Regions from separate parts of the Weizmannia agrestimuris genome, predicted to be linked through region 3. Evidence: a T-box and tRNA genes for the amino acid it is inferred to sense, from the RefSeq annotation. Region 3 holds a T-box; the other regions hold tRNA genes.
What was found. A T-box is a leader RNA that pairs with one kind of tRNA and senses whether it is charged. The one in region 3 lies ahead of leuS (leucine--tRNA ligase), so its partner is inferred to be a tRNA-Leu.

Region 1: it has a tRNA-Leu gene. The T-box ahead of leuS (leucine--tRNA ligase) is inferred to sense a tRNA for this amino acid. The anticodon was not compared.
Region 2: it has a tRNA-Leu gene. The T-box ahead of leuS (leucine--tRNA ligase) is inferred to sense a tRNA for this amino acid. The anticodon was not compared.

Annotation. Positions count from the first base shown of each region.
Region 1 covers NZ_CALPDC010000070.1:1,125-7,920, reverse strand. The annotation lists gene NFR98_RS15175 (MFS transporter) at 1-210, opposite strand, end outside; gene NFR98_RS15170 (MFS transporter) at 332-1,717, opposite strand; gene NFR98_RS15165 (DMT family transporter) at 2,243-3,127, opposite strand; gene NFR98_RS15160 (zinc-dependent alcohol dehydrogenase family protein) at 3,538-4,665, opposite strand; tRNA gene NFR98_RS15155 (tRNA-Leu) at 5,053-5,134, opposite strand; gene NFR98_RS15150 (LLM class flavin-dependent oxidoreductase) at 5,252-6,271, opposite strand; gene NFR98_RS15145 (DUF421 domain-containing protein) at 6,645-6,796, shown strand, end outside.
Region 2 covers NZ_CALPDC010000046.1:1,671-8,466, forward strand. The annotation lists gene NFR98_RS13340 (M20 family metallopeptidase) at 1-1,085, shown strand, start outside; gene NFR98_RS13345 (DUF3311 domain-containing protein) at 1,146-1,340, shown strand; gene NFR98_RS13350 (sodium:solute symporter family protein) at 1,337-2,806, shown strand; tRNA gene NFR98_RS13355 (tRNA-Leu) at 2,958-3,041, shown strand; partial or broken gene NFR98_RS13360 (four-helix bundle copper-binding protein) at 3,343-3,432, opposite strand; gene NFR98_RS13365 (DUF2933 domain-containing protein) at 3,478-3,696, opposite strand; gene NFR98_RS13370 (hypothetical protein) at 3,913-4,350, shown strand; gene NFR98_RS13375 (sensor histidine kinase) at 4,381-5,778, shown strand; gene NFR98_RS13380 (response regulator transcription factor) at 5,753-6,427, shown strand; gene NFR98_RS13385 (YdhK family protein) at 6,499-6,796, opposite strand, start outside.
Region 3 covers NZ_CALPDC010000014.1:17,244-24,039, forward strand. The annotation lists gene NFR98_RS07655 (putative polysaccharide biosynthesis protein) at 1-207, opposite strand, end outside; gene NFR98_RS07660 (sporulation protein Cse60) at 436-621, opposite strand; gene NFR98_RS07665 (hypothetical protein) at 674-1,177, opposite strand; gene NFR98_RS07670 (hypothetical protein) at 1,158-1,643, opposite strand; gene leuS (leucine--tRNA ligase) at 1,769-4,183, opposite strand; T-box leader at 4,252-4,457, opposite strand; gene NFR98_RS07680 (MDR family MFS transporter) at 4,512-5,699, opposite strand; gene NFR98_RS07685 (YtzC family protein) at 6,043-6,318, opposite strand; gene mnmM (tRNA 5-(aminomethyl)-2-thiouridylate-methyltransferase MnmM) at 6,693-6,796, shown strand, end outside.

The sequences.
Region 1 (6,796 bases), on a different contig from region 3:
GCCACCGATAACCAGCATCAAAATATTAGGGAGAACCGCAGCCGCCAGTATATACCCCAATAGATGTTGGCCCTGCTTAACTTTAAGAATTGCAAAAGCAAGAGAAACAGGAGTCATCGCACTTCCGAATAAAGAGACTGTTTGCCCTAAGAAAAACCACTTGAATTTTTCACTAAGTGATAAAGTATTAAATATTGACTGATTTCTCAAAGCGAGCCCTTCTTTCAATTGTTATCGGATAGGGCCCCTTTGTATGAGGCTTTCTTTTGGTAAATGTCTGATCACTTTTCCAGCCATCAATATTCTGCTTGCCTGTATATTCTTTTTCATTTTAAAGGTGAACCCTGTTTTTTCCAAAAAGTTGCGGTTCAGATAGACTCTCTATATTTTCGAGTGAACGTCCTGTCGTTTTTGGCGCCAGTAGTGCGATATCCAATACGACAATCAGCATTGCTATTGCAACAATAATAAACATCGCTGTTGCACCTTCATTTTCCAGTACCGGGAGCAGCATAAACGGCATGAGGCCGCTCATAATGCGGCTGATGCTGTATGCCATTCCGGTAGCACTCGCACGGATTTCAGTTGGAAAGATTTCCGCCTGCAGTACGTGGAAAGCATTTGAAAAGATATTGCTGCAAAGTGTATAGGCAAATCCAAATACAATGACCAGAAAAGGCGAGCCGCCGATCCCAAATAAAACGCCAAATACACCCATACAAACAGCGGAAAAGCACACCAGCCATTTACGGTCCATTTTTTCGATAAGCGGAACAGAAAGTAATGATCCGAGCGGGTAGCCGATAAATGACAAGGCAATATACTCCAGTGAATGCGTGACGGTGTAGCCCTTTGATGCGAGTACAAGCGGTGCGAGCGTCCCAAAGCCGTAGTAGCCAATCGTTTGGAAAATTTGAAAAATGTAAAGCATGACCGTACTTTTCCATAATCTTTTTTGAAAGACCGCACTCAAAGTACTTCCCTTTGGCGTTTGATCTGCAGGCTCAGATTGCAATTTTGAAACCATCCCGGCCTCTTTCTTTCCTTCCTGAAATCTCTCCAGTAATGCAACTGCTTCCTGCATTCTTCCTTTTGTGGCAAGCCAGCGCGGAGACTCCGGAAGCGACCGCGCCGCTATCAAGACGAAAACACCCCCTGCCGCCCCAAGCAGGAACACCCATCTCCATCCATCCAATCCCATTGGGCTTAAAGGTACAAGGACACGGGAAAGAAATCCTTCAACAGGAACGGCGAGAAAACCAAGCGTATACGCCCAGGCAATATATTTCCCGCGTTTTACCGACGGAATCAATTCGCTTAAATATGTATCACATAACGCCGGCTGCGCGCCCAGGCCCATTCCTGCCAGGAACCGGAAAAAAATGACCGTGCCGACATTCGGGCTAAAGGCAATGAAAATAGTAAAAAGACTATAAATGCCGATATTGAGCATAAACGCCCGCTTTCTGCCGTAACGGTCCGCAATATGGCAAAGGAAAATAGCCCCGATAAACATCCCCAAAAAGCTGGAGCCCAGCAGCAAAGGCATGAGCGAAGCCGAGACATGAAATTCTTCACCTAATACACTGGAGAGCACACCTGCAAGAAATAACTCAAAAAACTCGAAAAATAATCCCATTCCAATTACCGCGGTTGCCCGTTTTTGCACTTTTCCTACTGACAGCCTGTCCAACTGATGTCCGATCGTCTGATTCAACGGTCATACCTCCCTGAATTGTCATTTTCTTTAGCTGAATGAAACTTCAACTTAATTGAAGCGGTTGCTAATATTGTATGGATTTCTAACATTTCAAAAATTAAATATCTCTATATTAGTATTTTTTATTCAGCTCGTCAACCCTTTTTGCAGATTTTTTAGAGATTAAAAAAAGTGGAAGCCTTCTATTTTTGGCAATCAATAGGTATCCCAAATGGACGGCGTGAAAGCGAAATGCAACAGCAATATGCGGGGTCCCATAAACGCACTCTTTTAAAAGAATGGGAAAGAAGCGGAGCTGCAGAGGATAAAGAACATGTATTGTGACCGGTAAAATGATGGTGCAGCTCGGCCATATGAAAAAGTGCCGCGATTGCGGGCGTCGGTTGAGATGGCAAAAACAGATGTGTAGCTCGGCCATATGAAAAAGTGCTGCCGAATTTTTGCTGCCATAAACAATCTAACCAACAGCAAAAAAATAACCGTTCCCATCTCCTAGATAAAACTGCGGATAAGAAAGCCAATTTATACTTGTCTTTGTGCTGCCGGGTCTTCCTGGCTGTTTTTTCTTACTGTATAGGAGACAGCTAAAAAGATGATGGCGATGCCGGCTGCCTGCATATAGGACGGTGCGAAACCAGTGATGAAAATATCAAGCAAAATGGCAACGCACGGATCAAGATAAGAAAGGGCTGAGATGACGGACGTGCGCAAAAATCGGATGCTGCCATAAAACAGCAAATACACGATACCGGTATGGATGACACCTGTCAGCAAGCTGAATGTCCAGTTTTCGGGAGTGAGCCCAGTGTATTTTGAAAAGTCGACAAAAGGCGCCAGCATGATGACCCCGATGAATGTTTGCAGAAACGTGACGAGGTATGGACTTGCCTGTTTGATCCTTGTGCCGATCATCACTGTACCTGCATAAAAAATCGCCGCACAAAATGCGTAAACCGACCCAACCAGGAGAACGTGGCTGAACGCAGAGGAAGCTGTTACGGTAATCATGATGGTGCCGATAAAGGCCGCCAAAGTGGCAAGCAGTCCGCCCCATTGGAATTTTTCCCGGAACAGCGTCCAGCCTGCAACAAGCACAATGAGCGGAGCTGTATTGTAAATGGAAATCGCGGCGGTGACAGAAGTTTTTTCAAACGCCAAAAACAAGAAAAGCCAGTTGATGACAAGCGTAACACCTCCGCCTAAAATAAAGAGCATCTCTTTTATACTCCAGCGCTCTTTTTTGTACTGGCCGGTCGCAAGCCAGTAAACGGCTAAGATCGCTGAAGCACTCACACAGCGGACGAAAACGAGTTCCAGTGCGGGCAGGCCCGTATACTTAGAGAAAAATCCGATTGAACCAAAAATCACCATGGAGATGCTTAGTTTTAAAAATGCCGGTTTATTCATGAAAGTAATCCTTCTTTTATGTATAAAGTCGTATTTTCAGTATAATTTGTATTGAAAAAATTGTAAATAAAAGGCCTGGCACTTTGCGTGGCGCCAAGCCTTTTGTAGACCACGTATACGACCCTGCCGCCATCCTCCTCAAAGCGGATGCTGACGGAATCCTATATTTCTCCTCAAACCATTTGCGAATCGCTGGATTCAGTCAGGAAATCAAAATTTTTGCCGTTTTATAAAATGAACAAAATATTCCAGCCCTGTTATCTGCTGTACCAAGTCGTCATCATGCAAATGGGTGCTCGGACTTGATGTAAATACTTAAGTTCATTTCTAGTTGCTTGATCTCTTCTTTATTGTGTTTTAACATGGCTGCCACTTTATCGGCACGGGGCACCTTTTTTGGCAATCATCTTTTAGTCGAACCGAATCATGATTCTAGATGAATCCCCTTTAGCCAATTTGTCGAAACCCTCATTTATCTCATCCAAAGAAATGACATCACTTACCAATTCATCCACTGGCAAGCGGCCGTTTTTAAAAAGCCGGATATAATTTGGAATATCCCTTTCTGGAACACAGCTACCGATATAGGAACCTTTTAGCGTCCGTTCCTCAGCCGTCAGCGTTACATAAGGGAAAGAAAAATGATGTTTTGGATCCGGTAGTCCTGTCGTAACGGTTGTGCCACCGCGCTTGGTGATGGCGTATGCCGTTTCCATCGCCGGGACTGCACCTACCGTCTCAAAAACAGTATCCAGTCCCCCGCCAGTTGCTTCACGTATTTTCTCAACAACATCTGGATCTTTGGAATCAAATACATCTGTTGCTCCAAACCTTTTTGCCAACGCAAATTTATTTTCATTGACATCTACTGCTACTACACGGCTCGCCCCTGCTGATACAGCCCCGATTAATGCGCTTAATCCGACGCCGCCCAAACCGACAACCGCAACTGTGCTGCCCAACTTAATCCGGGCTGTATTCACGACTGCCCCGACCCCCGTAATGACAGCGCATCCAAAAAGGGCAAGCTTTTCAAACGGAACGTCTTTTTCAATTTTAATCAAAGAACGACGGGACACAACAGCATATTCTGAAAAAGCGGATACGCCGAGATGGTGCATGATGTCTTCACCATTTGCATGCAGCCGGATGCCGCCTCCTGGTAAAGTACCTGCCGCGTTTGAAGCCGCACCCGTTTCGCATAATGCAGGGCGTCCCTCCTTGCACGGCAGGCATTCGCCACAGCTTGGTACAAACACACAAACAACATGGTCACCCGGCGCAAGATCCGTCACACCTTCACCGGTTTTCACCACTTCACCGGCAGCCTCATGCCCAAGAGCCATCGGTAAAGGCCGGGGTCTGCTGCCATTTATAACAGACAAATCCGAGTGGCACAAACTGGCCGCCTTCATCTTGACAAGCACTTCTCCTTGTTGCGGTTCATCGAGTTCCAATGTTTCAATTTTAATCGGTTTGCTTGCTGCATATGGCATAGCAGCACCTGATTCCCGTAGTACAGCAGCTCTGATCTTCACTCTCACCCATCTCCTCTGAAATTCGTTATGTATCAGCGCACTTGAACGGTTTTCAAAGCCTACGAATATCACTTATATGCTTTGTTTTCGGCGAATTGGGATTGCTGAACAAATCTGGAACGCCCGGAACTAGCTGATATGCTTCATAGCCTTGATAAGTATAGTGATTTGTGTTTAGATTCGCTATTATTAAATTCTTTATTTTATTTTACGACTGAATAATGAAAAAAACAAATAAGCAGCCTTTAGTAAATGCAAACCGAAATTCATCCCTTACCTTCTGCCCTTCACCGATTGAAGAGAGTGACTTCTTCCGGAAAATGAAAAAACGCTCCTTACTAGATTATAAGGAACGTTTTACCGAAAAACTGAAATGTGATCTTTTGATACCGGTGGTCGGGGTCGAACCGACACTCCCGAAGGAACACGATTTTGAGTCGTGCGCGTCTGCCAATTCCGCCACACCGGCATGATCCTATGAATCTCAAACAAAACTGTTTGTTATGTCACTTTTATAATTATATCCAGATCGTAAAAAATGTCAATAACCATTGTGTGAAAAAGGGAAGCAAAACAGCTCCCCTATTCACATATGATCTTCCTTCAGTTCACTTAGGATCTCATAAGACCGCAGCCGCTCTTCATGGTTGTAAATATGCGATACAAACATCAACTCATCGACCTGTGTATCATCCAAAAATTCTTCCATTTTCTCTTTGATTGTCTGTTTTGAACCGATAAAAGCATATTCAAGCTGACGCAATGCCGCTTCTTTTTCAAACGGAGTCCAAATCCCGTTCATGCTATCGACAGGCGGCTGCAGCGTCTGCGATTTTCCACGGATAACGCCGAGGAAAAACTGGTACAGGCTTGTTGCGATCCTTTCTGCTTCTGCATCTGTGTCAGCTGCTACGCCATTCACACACGCAATCACATATGGCTTTTGCAAATACTTGGACGGTTTGAAGTTCTCCCGATAAAGGTATAAAGCATCAAACAATTGCGCTGGTGCAAAATGGCTTGCAAACGAAAACGGCAGGCCGAGCCTGGCAGCAAGTGTGGCACTGTATGTACTTGACCCAAGAAGCCAAACCGGAACATCCACCCCTTCTGCCACGACGGCCCGTGCATACGTCCTGCGTTCTTTATCCGAGAGAAAATAGTTCATCAGTTCTTGGACATTATCCGGAAAATCCATTTCCCCGCCCCTTAAATTCCTTCTGAGCGCCGCAGCTGTCAATTGGTCTGTACCCGGCGCACGGCCAAGGCCGAGATCAATTCTGCCTGGATAGATGGAACCCAGTGTTCCAAACTGCTCAGCCACGACAAGCGGTGCATGATTTGGAAGCATCACACCGCCAGACCCGACACGGATGGTTTTCGTCCCTGCCGCTATATACCCGACTAAAACAGCCGTTGCAGAGCTGGCTACTCCCACCATATTATGGTGCTCCGCGAGCCAGTATCGTTTGTAGCCCCAATTTTCAACATGCTGTGCGAGGCTTAGGCTATTTTTAAACGAATCTGCCGGTGTCTTTCCAGATAAAACGGGGATCAAATCTAAAACCGAAAATGCAACGTCATTCAACTTTTTTTGACTACCCATTGTCCGCTTCCTTTCCTTCTACTCGTGAAGATAGATCTATTGTAAAATAACAGATTCCCAAAACAAAATGATTTGCCTAACCTGTCCGGTGTATCCCAATGATGAGAACGTTCGTTTATGATACTGAAATTAAGGGAAAATGCAATGAAAAACAGTGCTCGTATGATCGGACCCATGGGCGTTGGGTGTTTCGGGTACAAGCTTCCCAATAGAAGCAGCAGAAAGAGCATTGGTATCCAAACTTCATGAAGTTGGCGAAATGGAAAATAGACTGCTTGTTGAAGCAGTATGCATAACTGGATCAATCGTTGGAAAGCCCCGTAAAAGTGAACAATCGAGAGAAAACCGGACCTTTTAAAGGAGGGGGTTAGCGATGCAAATTGGCATGGACTTATTAAAATTGATTATGGGCTTTCTTGCGCTCATTTTTTGTCTAAAATGTACCGGCGCCAAAAGCATTTCAAACCTTACGCCAATCGACTTCATCTGGAGCATAATGCTGTCTGAAATCGTCGGCAACGGCCT
Region 2 (6,796 bases), on a different contig from region 3:
CCTTCAAGGAAGTCGAAACATCACAATTTATATACGATACGCTTGCATCTTTCGGGGGTTTGGTGTTGTCCCGCCCGACAAAAACGAGTGTGGTAGCCCGGCTGAAAGGAGCAAAGCCCGGCCGAGTTTTAGCGATTCGCGCCGATATGGACGCGCTCCCCATTCAAGAAGAAAATGCATTTGATTTTGTCTCAAAGCATGACGGTGTGATGCATGCTTGCGGCCATGACGGGCATACCGCGATGCTGCTTGGAGCCGCGAAAATTCTGGCCGGCTTAAAAGACCAAATCGCCGGTGAAATCCGTTTTCTGTTTCAACATGCCGAAGAACAATTGCCAGGCGGTGCCGAAGAAATGGTCCAAGCCGGTGTCATGGACGGCGTGGACCAGGTGATTGGCGCTCATTTATGGTCACCGCTTGAAGCTGGAAAAATCGAGTTGGTGTCAGGACCGATGATGGCGGCACCAGATGCTTTCTACATCACGATTAACGGAAAAGGCGGACACGGGGCACAGCCGCATTTAGCAATAGACAGCATTGCAATTGGCGCACAAGTTGTAACAAACCTTCAACATATTGTTTCAAGAAATATTGATCCCTTAGATCCCGTTGTTCTTTCCGTGACCCAGTTTATAGCCGGTACTGCGCATAACGTCATTCCCGGTTCGGTTTTCATCAGCGGCACCGTCCGGACGTTTAAGCCGGCGTTGCAGGAAGAAGTGATCCGGCTGATGGAACGCGTCGTGAAAGGCGTAACAGAAGCGCACGGGGCGACTTATGATTTTCAATACGTGAAAGGTTATCGTCCCGTTATTAACGATCCGGAAGTCACGGCAAAGCTGCGTGAAGTACTGGTTGAGACGTTTGGTGAAGATGCCATTCAAGACGGCGTTCCAACCATGGGCGGGGAAGATTTTTCCGGATTCCAGCAAAAGGCACCCGGCACATTCTTTTTTATTGGAGCCGGAAATGCGGACAAAGGCATCGTTTATCCCCACCATCACGCCCGCTTTACTGTGGATGAGGATGTATTGCCTTACGGGGTGAAAGCGTTCGTCTCCGCCAGCCTGACGTTAACTGCCTGAAAAGGATCAGCCGCTTTTTCACCGGTTGGCCTTTTACACTAAAAAAAGTGAGGTTTTCAAATGAAATTCGTCCTTGCATCACTCCCATTTCTTGCTTTAATCATTGGCATGTTTTTTGCAAACCGTACCAATCCGATGATTCTCGGAATGCCTTTTATCATGTTCTGGACCGTGTTGTGGGTTGTTTTATCGACGGTTGTAATGTTCATTATCTATAAAACCGATCCGAAAAACCAAAGGGGGGATGCCGAATGAACAGCGCACTTCTTGTTATCCTCATCTTTTTGCTGGTGTCACTCTATCTCGGCATCCGGGCGCGCCGGGGCAAGCAAATGAACCTTGAACAGTGGGCAACCGGCGGCAGAAGTTTTGGAACATTGTTTGTATTCTTGCTAAGCGCCGGTGAAATTTACACGACTTTCACTTTTCTCGGCGGCAGCGGATGGGCTTACGGCAAAGGGGGGCCGACGCTTTATATACTCTGGTACGGCTCATTGGCTTATGTTCTTTCCTATTGGCTGCTTCCGGCCATTTGGCGTTATGCAAAAGAACATAAGCTGTTGTCCCAATCCGACTTTTTCGCGAAAAAATACAATAGTCCCGAACTCGGTGTCCTTGTTTCGATTATCGGCATCATTGCCATGATCCCGTACCTTGTTTTGCAGTTAAAAGGGCTCGGCAGTATCGTCAGCATTGCTTCTTACGGCTCGATTTCTTCCGGCGTCGCCATCTGGATCGGCGTGATTGCGGTAACCATTTACACCACGATTTCAGGCGTACACGGAACAGCCTGGACATCCGTCATGAAAGATGCATTGGTTTTGGCCGTCGTCGTTTTTCTCGGAATTTATCTCCCTGTTCATTATTTTGGCGGCTTTTCAGATATGTTTCATGCCATTGACCAGGCAAAACCCGGCTTTCTTGCGCTCCCGCACCAAGGGATGAGCGTGTATTGGTTCATTTCGACCGTTTTGTTGACGGCACTTGGTTTTTACACGTGGCCGCATTCTTTTGCCGCTTCCTTTACGGCGAAAAATGAAAAGACATTCCGCCGCAATGCGGTGATTTTTCCGCTGTATCAGTTGATCCTGCTGTTCGTTTTCTTTGCCGGTTTTGCAGCGATTCTGACTGTAAAGCCTGCACTTGAAGGAGCAGCAACGGATAATGCGCTGCTGGTTCTTTCTATTAAAAGCTTTCCGCACTGGTTTGTCGGTGTCATCGGCGCTGCCGGTCTGTTATGTGCGCTGGTACCGGGGTCGCTGCTGTTGATGAGCGCATCCACAATGATTTCGAAAAACTTGTTTAAAGTATTTAAACCGACCGCCAATGAAACACAAGTGGCCAATGTTGCCAAATATTTGGTTCCGGTCGTATCTTTAATTGCCCTCTACTTCACATTTAACGGCGGGCAAACCATTGTTGCCCTGCTGTTGATGGGGTACAGCATGGTTACGCAATTTTTCCCGGCGATCGTATTCAGCTTTATGAAAAATAACCCGATTTCAAAAGCAGGCGCATTTGCTGGAATTGTTGCGGGCGAACTTGTCGTTTCCTATGTGACGATCACGAATCAGACGGTTGCGACGCTGTTGCCGTTTATGCCGCAAGCAGTCAAAGACTTAAATACCGGGATCATCGCCATGGTTTTGAACTTGATTGTAACCTTTGCCGTGAGTGCTTTTACAAGAGACAGACAAAAAAGCGTTGAAATGGCTGCGTAAACTATTTCCCAAAAAGGAGCCGTGCATGCACGGCTCCTTTTTTAACAAGCTTTCCAGGGATCCAAAAAAATTTTAAAAAAGGTATTGCTTTTTTCTACCGGGCATTATATAATAAATTTGTCGCTGATGAGGCGAACAAAAACAAAACAATGCGGATGTGGCGGAATCGGCAGACGCGCTAGATTCAGGTTCTAGTGGTGGAAACACCGTATGGGTTCAAGTCCCTTCATCCGCATCACAAAAAGCAAGGATTTCAGTTTATGGCTGGGATCCTTGCTTTTTTATTTTGATATTAAATTTCCTGCCGCATTGTTCCGGAGACCAAGAAATATAAAACAAATACATCGAATTGTTTTCTGCCGGCCATCCATTTCATGATGTTAGGAGCGCCATGAGAAAAATTTGTTTTTACCTTGATTTAAACCGGCGATCCAATTTTTATTTTCTTCCGTTCGCTTAAACTTAAACACATCATTCCCGTTTTATTGATTTTGCCAAAAACCGGTTCCCTTTTTGATAAGGGAACCGGCTTTGTGTCAGGCCATTTTCCGGCAAGCTTCCGCACAGCGCAAGCATGCTTCGGCGCATTTTTGACAATGGTCATGGCTGTATTTCCTGCATTCCTCGCTTAACTAAAAAGGCAGGATCATTTTTCTCCTGCCACTTTATCTTCATGATGTTTTCTTCTGATCATATTTATCAAATGCATCCAGCCTTTTTTTCAATCTTTGATTTTCCTCTTCCAACTTCTGAATCCTCTTATGCATCCCATGGCTATGTTCCAGATGGGCTTTTTTTCCGTGCCCGCCTCCATGGCCATGTCCCCCTAACATCATGAAGATCATCATGAGCGGGCATGCAAGAAACAGCAAAGCATTTAACCATTCCATTTGTACTTCCCCCTTCTTTGTATCAATCGTAAAATTTTCTTGTGCAGAAAATGTGGAGATTTTCGAGGAACGCCCCCTCTTCACGTTTTGTTCACAACCCCTTATATCTTTTATAAAAGCACACGAATATGCATACTTTCTTCAAATTTATGATTTATACTATCTTTGATCATTTTTTGCAGACGGCAAATTATAAAGTTACAGGAGATGAAAAGCATGAGCAAAAGATTGGCAGGATTGGCAGCCATTTTGAGTTGCATACTCATTCTTGCAAGCTGCCAAAGCAAAACCAGCCAGGGGAAAGATGCCAGCCCTAACAAAGACCCCGGGCTGAGCGAAAAACAAGTGGAAGCCAAAATCAACGTCCAGCAAAACGGCAAAAATAATCTCTATGCTGTCAACTTAGTATCCGGAAAGCTCGGCACAAAAACAACCGGAAAAGTACTGACGGATACAGACTGCACTGCGGACATCAAAGGCGTGAGCCGCTGTAAATCGAAAATCAAGTTGGCGGATGGAAGCGTGATGAAGGTGATTACGCCACATAATATGAAATATTACCGGTGCTATAATATTGGGGAAAAAGTGACTGTCATACCGGGAAAAGACGGGCAAACCTATGTCCGGGTCAACACATCCTCAAAAGCAAGTTAATTTTTTGCAGAGAATTCCAAACGGGCGGGGGTGACGAAGCTGAAGCATTTAAATCATATTTCTTTTAAAATTGGCTTGATTTTCTTTGTGATTATGATTGATTTGGAAGGATTCGTGATTTACTTTTTGCACCAAAATATAGTCAAAGAGCGTGTAAAAGATGAATTCAATTCGCTTTTAGTGAGAAGCAACAGCCACCGGGATGTGCTGGAACAATACAATGACCCGGATTCCATCCACCGTGTTGCTGTATTGGAATCCAAATCCGATCTCATCGTGATTGTATTAAATGGCAATAAAAAATCCATCATTGCTTCACGCCCGCTCGACCGGGGAATGCGAAACATCATTTCAAAGCCCGTTGGCAAAATCACACACAAGGGAAAAATCATAGAAAAGCATTGGGAAGATGAAAAGTACATTGCATCCGTCAGCCCGTTTAAAAACGGCTATGTCTACATGTTTAAGGATACAAAACAAGTTCAGCAGCTGATCTCACAAATGAACCACCACTTCTGGATCGCCGGCCTTCTCGCATTCGGCATTACGCTGATTTTGATCATCCTTTTATCCCGCATTCTGGCGAGGCCGCTGATTAATATGAAAGTAGCGACAAAGAAAATTGCGAAAGGTGACTTATCTGTTGAAATCCCGGTTTACAGTAAAGATGAACTCGGACAGCTTGCTGAATCGATCCGCACGTTGGCCCGCGAGTGGAACCATCTTCGCGAGGAAAGAAGCGAATTTTTGGCTTCCATTTCTCATGAACTCCGCACGCCATTAACTTACATCAAAGGTTATGCAGATATTGCGCGGAAAAACAACTGTGCGGATAACGAAACCTATTTAAATATTATTTATGAAGAAGCCGCGAAATTGTCAGATATGATTCAAAATCTGTTTGATTTGGCGAAAATGGACCGGAATTCATTTCAAATCCAAAAGCAAAACTTCCCGCTGTTTCAAATGCTAAAGCAAATTGAACATAAATTAAGCCCGGCTTTCCAAAACAAAAGGATCATCCTGACAGTGAAGTGTCATCCTTCCATCCAGCTGATTGCAGACCCGGTCCGTTTTGAACAAGTCGTCATCAACCTGCTGGATAACGCTTATAAATATTCAGAGCCACATACGAATATCTTTCTTACCGTAAAAAAAGCAGATGGAGCATGGAAACTCATTGTGCAGGATCATGGAAAAGGGATACCCGAAGAGGATCTTCCCTATATTTTTGAAAGATTTTACCGGGTTGATAAGTCCAGATCAAGGTCTTTCGGCGGTACGGGGTTAGGCCTTGCGATTGTAAAAGAAATTGTAGAGGCTCACAATTGGCATATTCACGCTGACAGCCGGGAAGGTATTGGGACCACTATGGAAATCCGGTTTCAAGGAGGAGATATCATTGAAGAAGCTGCTGCTCGTAGATGATGAAGAAAGGATGCTGGATTTGCTTGCGTTGTATTTGGAACCGGCAGGATATGCCTGCGACAAGGTAACACGGGGACCGGAGGCAATCAGGTATATTCAGGAGGAAACTTACGATCTTATTCTTCTGGATATCATGATGCCGGAAACGGACGGCTGGGAAGTTTGCAGACAGATCCGGAAAATGAGCCAGGTGCCGGTGATCATGCTAACGGCGCGTACAGATAAACCGGATGTTGTCAAAGGGCTGAAAATCGGTGCTGATGATTATATATCCAAACCTTTTGACGAAAAAGAACTTCTCGCCAGAATTGATGCAGTCTTACGGCGTTCCAACCAAAATCAGAATGAAACCATTGAAAAAAACGGATTAAAATGGGATCCGGTATCTTTTCAAGTATTCTGCCAGAATCAGCCTGTCAGCGTGACACCGAAAGAGTTTGCGATGCTTGGGCTGTTTCTGCAGCATCCGAATCAGGTTTTCTCCCGCGAGCAATTATTAACTTCTATCTGGGGATATGAAGTGGAAACAGAAGACCGGACCATTGACTCTCATATCCGCAATGTACGGGATAAATTAAGAAATGCGGGATTCCCGGTTGACAGCCATTTGCAGACGGTTTGGGGCGTTGGATATAAGTGGGTATGGTGAAAAATGAAATTTAACGTTGAACACGGCAAAAAAGGGGCTGCCTGAAGAGCCCCTTTTAATCCTATTTAAAATTACTTGGCGGAAAGTTCATCTTCTGTTACCCATTTATGATTGGTTACCTTTTCTCCGCCATTCGCCGGCGTGTAATCCACCATATAGACTGTTGTTTTCTTTGACGAAACAATTTCAGCAGATGCCCCTTTCATGCCTTCCATATGATTTGCTTCCAATGTCACTTTTGTTCCTGGCTTTAACGCTTTATTCCCCGCCCCTTTAATTTCTTCCTGAACAACCCATTTATGGTTTTTTACTTCAGCTCCGCCTGTTACGGGCTTATAATTCACCGCATAAACGGTTGTGGCGTATGCA
Region 3 (6,796 bases):
CACATATTTTGCGACAGCAAGCGGGACGCCTGCCGTGGAAATGCTAATAAAAATATTGTAAGGGACATACCCGAACTGGTAGAGTGCCTCCGGTCCTGATCCGCCGATAATCGCATCAAACGGAATCACATAGAACACCCCGAGAATTTTCGAGATGATCGTCCCAAGTGTTAAAATAAACGTGCCGCGCAATAATTTTGAAGACATAAAATCCCTTCCCGCCCGAAATGATCTTCCGGCCGCCCCTGATGCGGACGGGCCTTTTTTCACACACTATAATGTAGTGTACCGCGAACATACCCGCTTGACAATTTTTTTATGAAGAATTTTTTTCGCGGATAGACGGCGGGATGGATGGCAGTTGAGGCTGCAGCTACCCTGGATCATCTTTTACAATCGTGTGGACAGAAAAAGTCGGGCCGGGCAACCCCCGCTTTATTTATGGTACAAAATCATCGCCGAAAAACAGTAAATCTGGTCATCTTCCTCGGGCTCCACCATGGCGGCAATATTATATTTGATATCAATGAGTTGGTCCTCTCCGATTTTTTCCAAAAACGTATTCATGCTTTCCTCAAGATCCTTTTCATGTTCACAATCAAAAAGTTTGACCTGTACCATTTGTAACCCTCCCCGTTTTATTTATTTCTATTATCTCCAATTTCAGAACATTTTAATCAGACGCATCAATTTTTAAAATCCAATTGGCATAAGTATAAAATATCGGGAAAAGGACGCAATAGGCAACAAGCGAATGGAGATTGTCCCATCCTTCCAAATAGTGGAACACCCTGAACTTAACAGCCATCATTTCCATCAGAGACGTGAATGCGATCCAGATGAGTAAATAAAAAAGCACGTGGCGTACAGAGCGGATCCGCGCCCAGGATAAACGCTGCACCGTAATAAACAAATAGCCATACAAGGTAAAGACAGGTATATAAATAATGAAGTCAAAAAGCTCGAGATCAGGCGAATCAAACGTGTTGTATAAGTTTAAAGGGTGCATCGCGCTAAGCACTTCATCCGCAAAGCAGGCCATTGCTGTAAAAAACAGCCCGTTCGCAAGCCCTGCTTTCCATGAAACAGCTTTTGGCAGGAGATACAGCGCCAGTATCAACCCTGCCAAAGCGGCAAGGGTAAAGATTTCATTCTCGTCAAATTTTTTCGGAAGCATGCCGGTGTACCTCCTTTTTCCTGTCCAACCATCTATAGAGCGCATCGCCTACGTGTAAAACCGCAAGATCAGTGAAGAAGAAAGCAAGGACATACCGCCATGACCATCCGTAGGTATACAAAATTTGCAAAAAATGGAGGATGGCGACATAACCTGTAAAAACAAGGAAAAAGCACACTGCAGCCAATGTTTTCCAGCCCGACGTCCGTGACAGGTGAAACACGTGCAAATACAGCAGAAACAAAAGGGGCACCTCAAACAACACAAGCTGTCTGGAAATATAAAAAATCGGGGTATGGTGATCATGAACAAAGTGCAGGTTCATTTCCAGTATCCTTAAAAAATTGATTGTCCAGTAGTATAGCCATAAGTAAAGCAGCAATGATTTCATTTTTTCTGCCTCAAACAGCGCGCGGGACAAATAGGCCAGCCCTGCCCCTGCCAAAAGTGAAAATAAAAGAACCATCTTTTTTCCCCTTTTTTGTGGTTGATAGTCCTAGTTTGCCATTTCACAAACAAATTATGAATTTCACGCATAAAAAACGGGGCTTACGGCCATTTCACCGTAAAACCCCGTTTTCCGGAAATCCATCAGTTTGCCACAATGTTGACGAGTTTGCCCGGTACGGCAATGATTTTGCGAATCGTTTTTCCTTCCGTAAATTCCTTGATTTTTTCATCCGCAAGCGCGAGTTTTTCCATGTCCTCGCGGCTCATATTGCGGTCGATCTTTACTTTGTTGCGCACTTTGCCATTTACCTGAAGGACAATTTCCACTTCATTTTCGATGAGTTTTGAAGCATCAAAAGCAGGCCATGCTTCATATGTGATCGTCCCGCTGTGGCCAAGTTTTTCCCACAGTTCTTCGGCAATATGCGGGCAAAACGGCGACAGCAGTTTGACGAAGCCTTCCACATACGTTTTCGGTATCACTTCCACTTTATAGGCATCGTTGATAAACACCATTAATTGCGAAATGGCCGTGTTAAAATGAAGGGCATCGATATCTTCTGTCACTTTTTTGACCGTCAGATGATACGTTTTTTCCAGTGCCGGATTGGCCTTGTCCTGGATTTTTTCTGACAGGCTGCCGTCTTCATTCACAAACAGGCGCCAAATCCGGTCAAGGAAGCGGCGGGAACCGTCAAGGCCGTTCGTCGACCACGGGATCGATGCATCCAAAGGGCCCATGAACATTTCGTACAGCCGGAGCGTATCGGCCCCGTGTGACTCAAGAATGTCATCCGGATTAACGACATTGCCGCGCGATTTGCTCATCTTTTCATGGTTCGCGCCCAGGATCATGCCTTGGTTGAACAATCTTTGGAATGGTTCTTTCGTTGACACCACCCCGATATCGTACAAAAATTTATGCCAGAAACGGGCATACAGCAAGTGCAGCACCGCATGCTCGGTTCCGCCGATGTACAGGTCAACCGGCAGCCATTTTTTCAGCTTTTCCGGATCGGCAATCGCTTTATGATTTTTCGGATCGATGAAACGGAGGAAGTACCAGCAGCTTCCCGCCCATTGCGGCATTGTGTTTGTTTCGCGCCGGCCTTTTTTCCCTGTTTTCGGATCGACAACATTGACCCAGTCTTCCACATTCGCAAGCGGTGATTCACCTGTTCCGCTCGGTTTGATTTCCTTCATTTTCGGAAGCATGAGTGGCAGCTCTTCTTCCGGCACGGCCGTTATGGTCCCGTCTTCCCAGTGGATAACCGGGATCGGCTCGCCCCAGTAACGTTGGCGGCTGAACAGCCAGTCACGCAGGCGGTATGTCACTTTCTTCTGTCCGATCCCTTTTTCTTCGAGCCACTCGATCATGCGTTTAATCGCTGCCTGTTTATCCAGCCCGTTTAAAAATCCGGAATGGACGTGTTCGCCGTCACCGGTATAGGCTTCTTTTTCAACGTTGCCGCCTGCGACGACTTCTTTAATCGGCAAATCGAATTTGCGGGCAAATTCATAGTCGCGTTCGTCATGGGCCGGCACCGCCATGATTGCGCCTGTCCCGTAGCTCATTAATACATAATCGGCAATCCAGATTGGCATTTTTTCGCCGTTCGCCGGGTTCACGGCATACGCCCCCGTAAATACGCCGGTTTTGTCTTTCGCAAGGTCCGTCCGTTCAAGGTCGCTTTTTAATTGCACCTCGGCAATGTAAGCCTGAACTGCATCGGCCTGCTCATCTGTTTTGATTTTATCCACAAGCGGGTGTTCCGGCGCAAGCACGGCATAGGTCGCCCCGAACAGCGTATCCGGGCGGGTCGTGAAAACGGTAAACGTTTCATTTGTGCCTTCAACCTGGAATGTCACTTCCGCCCCTTCCGAACGGCCAATCCAGTTGCGCTGCATATCCTTAATGTTTTCCGGCCAATCCAGCTCCTCAAGGTCTTCAAGAAGGCGGTCTGCATAGGCGGTAATTTTCAACATCCACTGGCGCATCGGTTTGCGGATGACCGGATGCCCGCCGCGTTCGCTCTTGCCGTCAATGACTTCTTCGTTTGCCAGCACGGTTCCGAGCGCAGGGCACCAGTTGACTGGCACTTCATCAATATAAGCCAGTCCCTTTTTCCACAGCTGCAGAAAAATCCACTGCGTCCATTTATAATATTCCGGATCAGATGTGTTGATTTCCCTATCCCAATCATAAGAAAACCCGATCGATTTCATCTGGCGGCGGAACGTATTGATATTTTGAATCGTGAAAACAGCCGGATCATTGCCGGTATCAATCGCATACTGCTCAGCCGGAAGCCCGAATGCATCCCACCCCATCGGATGGAGGACATTATATCCTTGCATCCGTTTCGTCCGCGACACGATGTCGGTCGCCGTATAGCCTTCCGGGTGCCCGACGTGAAGGCCTGCCCCCGACGGATACGGAAACATATCCAGGCAATAAAATTTCGGTTTATTTTCGTCTTCACCGGTACGGAACGTGTGATGCTCTTCCCAGTACTGCTGCCATTTCTTTTCGATTTTCCGGTGGTCAAAACTCATGACAGACTCCTCCTTTTTTATGTATCGACATTGACAATATAGGACGCAAAAAACCTCCCATCCCAAGAAAAAGGGACGAGAGGGTTCTCCCGCGGTACCACCCAAATTAGTGCAAGCACTCACTTTAAGTCCTTAACGCGGAATACGGCAAATACTAAAACGGGTCATATTTGCAACTCAAAGGCGAGTTCACGGGGCTCTCTGATTGGCTTGCACCTTCCGCCAATTCTCTTGTTTCAGCGCCGCCGTTACTACTCCTTGTCAACGTTCTTCTATCGTTTATTCAATTTATAACCTATTTTACAGAAATTCATTCCCAGTTTCAATATTATTTTCCTGTTGCCCCAGAATGTGATTTTTCCACGAGTGGGCGGTCATATAACAAGGCCAATAAAAGGGAAATAGCGAGAAAAATAATGAGCAACCCGAACAATGCCTTCATGCCGAATGCATCTGCGACAAACCCGCCAACAACAGGGCCAATCATTCTGCCGCATGTTGCGACACTGTTGATGATGCCCTGGTAAAACCCTTCCCGCCCTTTCGGCGAAAGTGTATTGGCAACGGCGGGCACGGCCGGCCAGACAAGCATTTCCCCAACCGTTAAAATGCCCATTGCCACTAAAAAACCGGCAAAATGCCCGGCAAAGGCAACGACAGCGAATGACAGCATAAAAATGGCCGTCCCAACAACAATTTGCTGTTTGACTTCCGGCAAGAACCGCTTTAAAAACGGCAAAAGGAGCGGCTGGCCGAGCACGATGATCGCGCCATTCAATGTCCAAAGAAAGCTGTATTTGTTCAGCGATATATGAAGCGTCTGCGTATAAGTGGAAATCGTGGCCGTCCATTGCGTGTACGCCGTCCATGCCAGGAAATAAGCAAAGCATAACAGGATGAGTGATGCCACTTGCGCCCGTCCTGCACGTTTGGCAGAAGCAGCGGCTGTTCCCGCATATCCGGCATGTTTTTCGGCAATATTCCGGTAGCCGAAGATAGCAATCGCCATAAAAACAAGAAAAAGTGCAAGATTCGCTGCAAAAATAAGGTCAATGGAATAGGAAGCAATCACACCGCCCAGCGCGGCACCGAGTGCAACCCCGATGTTGTTGGCGACATAGATGGCATTGAACGCTTTTCTCCCTCCGCCTTTCCAAGCCGCGCCCGCCATTGCAAGGATCGCCGGGCCGATCATGCCGGAACCGAGCCCGATGGCACCGAGGAAAAATACATAATCCGGCCAAGCGTGGTTCCATGTCAAGCCGGCAAGCGCCGCGGCAGAGATCAAGCCACCCAGTATTACGGAACGGTAACCTCCGATTTTATCATGCAAATATCCACCCAAAAGACTGCCGATGACGCTTGTAAAATTATTCAGCATGAGCACAAGCCCGGCGATAAACAGCGATTTACCGAGATGATCGTGGATATAGATTGAATTTAACGGCCATAAAAAAGAAGCGCCAGTCATGTTGACAGCCATGCCAATGACAAGCAGCCACACAGTTTTTGGCAAAATGAATGCCCCCCTGCTAATGAATCGATCAAAGGAAATTGTAGGGGTTTTTCCCGACAGTTACAAGCATTCTTGCAAAATATAAATATTATGGCAATTCCCCGTCCTCTACTTGATCCAACATTTGCATTAAAAGCGGGATAAGGCCCGTGCCCTATCCCGCTTTCATGAATCCGGCCGGCTTTTCTTGTTGTTTTTCCTAATTTTAACGTGCCGAAACTGCTCCCATATTCCCGTTGTTCCCGCCGGATTTTTCGCTGGGTTACTTGCCTGGCTTTTCCGTTTTCCCCATTTGCTTATTGAGCATTTTGCCCCAGCAAGTTTCCGGCTTACGTTTTTCCAATTACATGGTCGGTTCATGTTCCTGTAAAATCATCTCGTTTTGCAGCTGCTGAATCACAAGGCGCATACGGTGGAGGCGCTCACGCTGCTGGGAGTTGGCACTGATCGCCAATTTGCAAAGTTCATTATAGGCTTCTTCCAGCTCTGTTAACGGTTCCGAAAAATCATAATAGCCGTAGTTTTCCTGGCGGTTGCCTTCCGCAAATTGCTCACGCGCCGATTGAACGGCTTGCTCGCAACGGTTGATACAATTTTCGACTGCTTCCCGTGTGGCCATCACGATTCCCCCCTTTATGCTTTGAAGCGTGCAGGCTTCATTTGTATAATGCCCCGTGCAGAAAAAATGTTTCCCCAGCGCATTGGGAGTTTCTTCCCGACAGCTCGATTTAGAATCCGAGCCGCCTTTGCACCCGCACCCGTTCATGGTAAAATGCAAAAGGAGTGCGCTGCATAAAGACGGTTTTTTACCATTTTGGGGCGCGAGCCTGTATGTCTGAAGAATAAGAACGATTTTGCCGTGTCCATTCCGGTATTCGAATGGAAAGCGCTGAAAAATATGATTTACATGGGGCACATTTGCCTTTTCACAGTAAAAAAACAGGCGTTCAACTTTCGCCTGTAGACCAATCAATAAATGGAGATGCTGCAAAGATGAATATGCTTCCTGTTCTCTCATTTGCTCATTTACTTTTAGAAAAAGCTGTAAAGAGCGGCGGTTTTGCCATTGACGCAACAGCCGGGAACGGGCATGATAC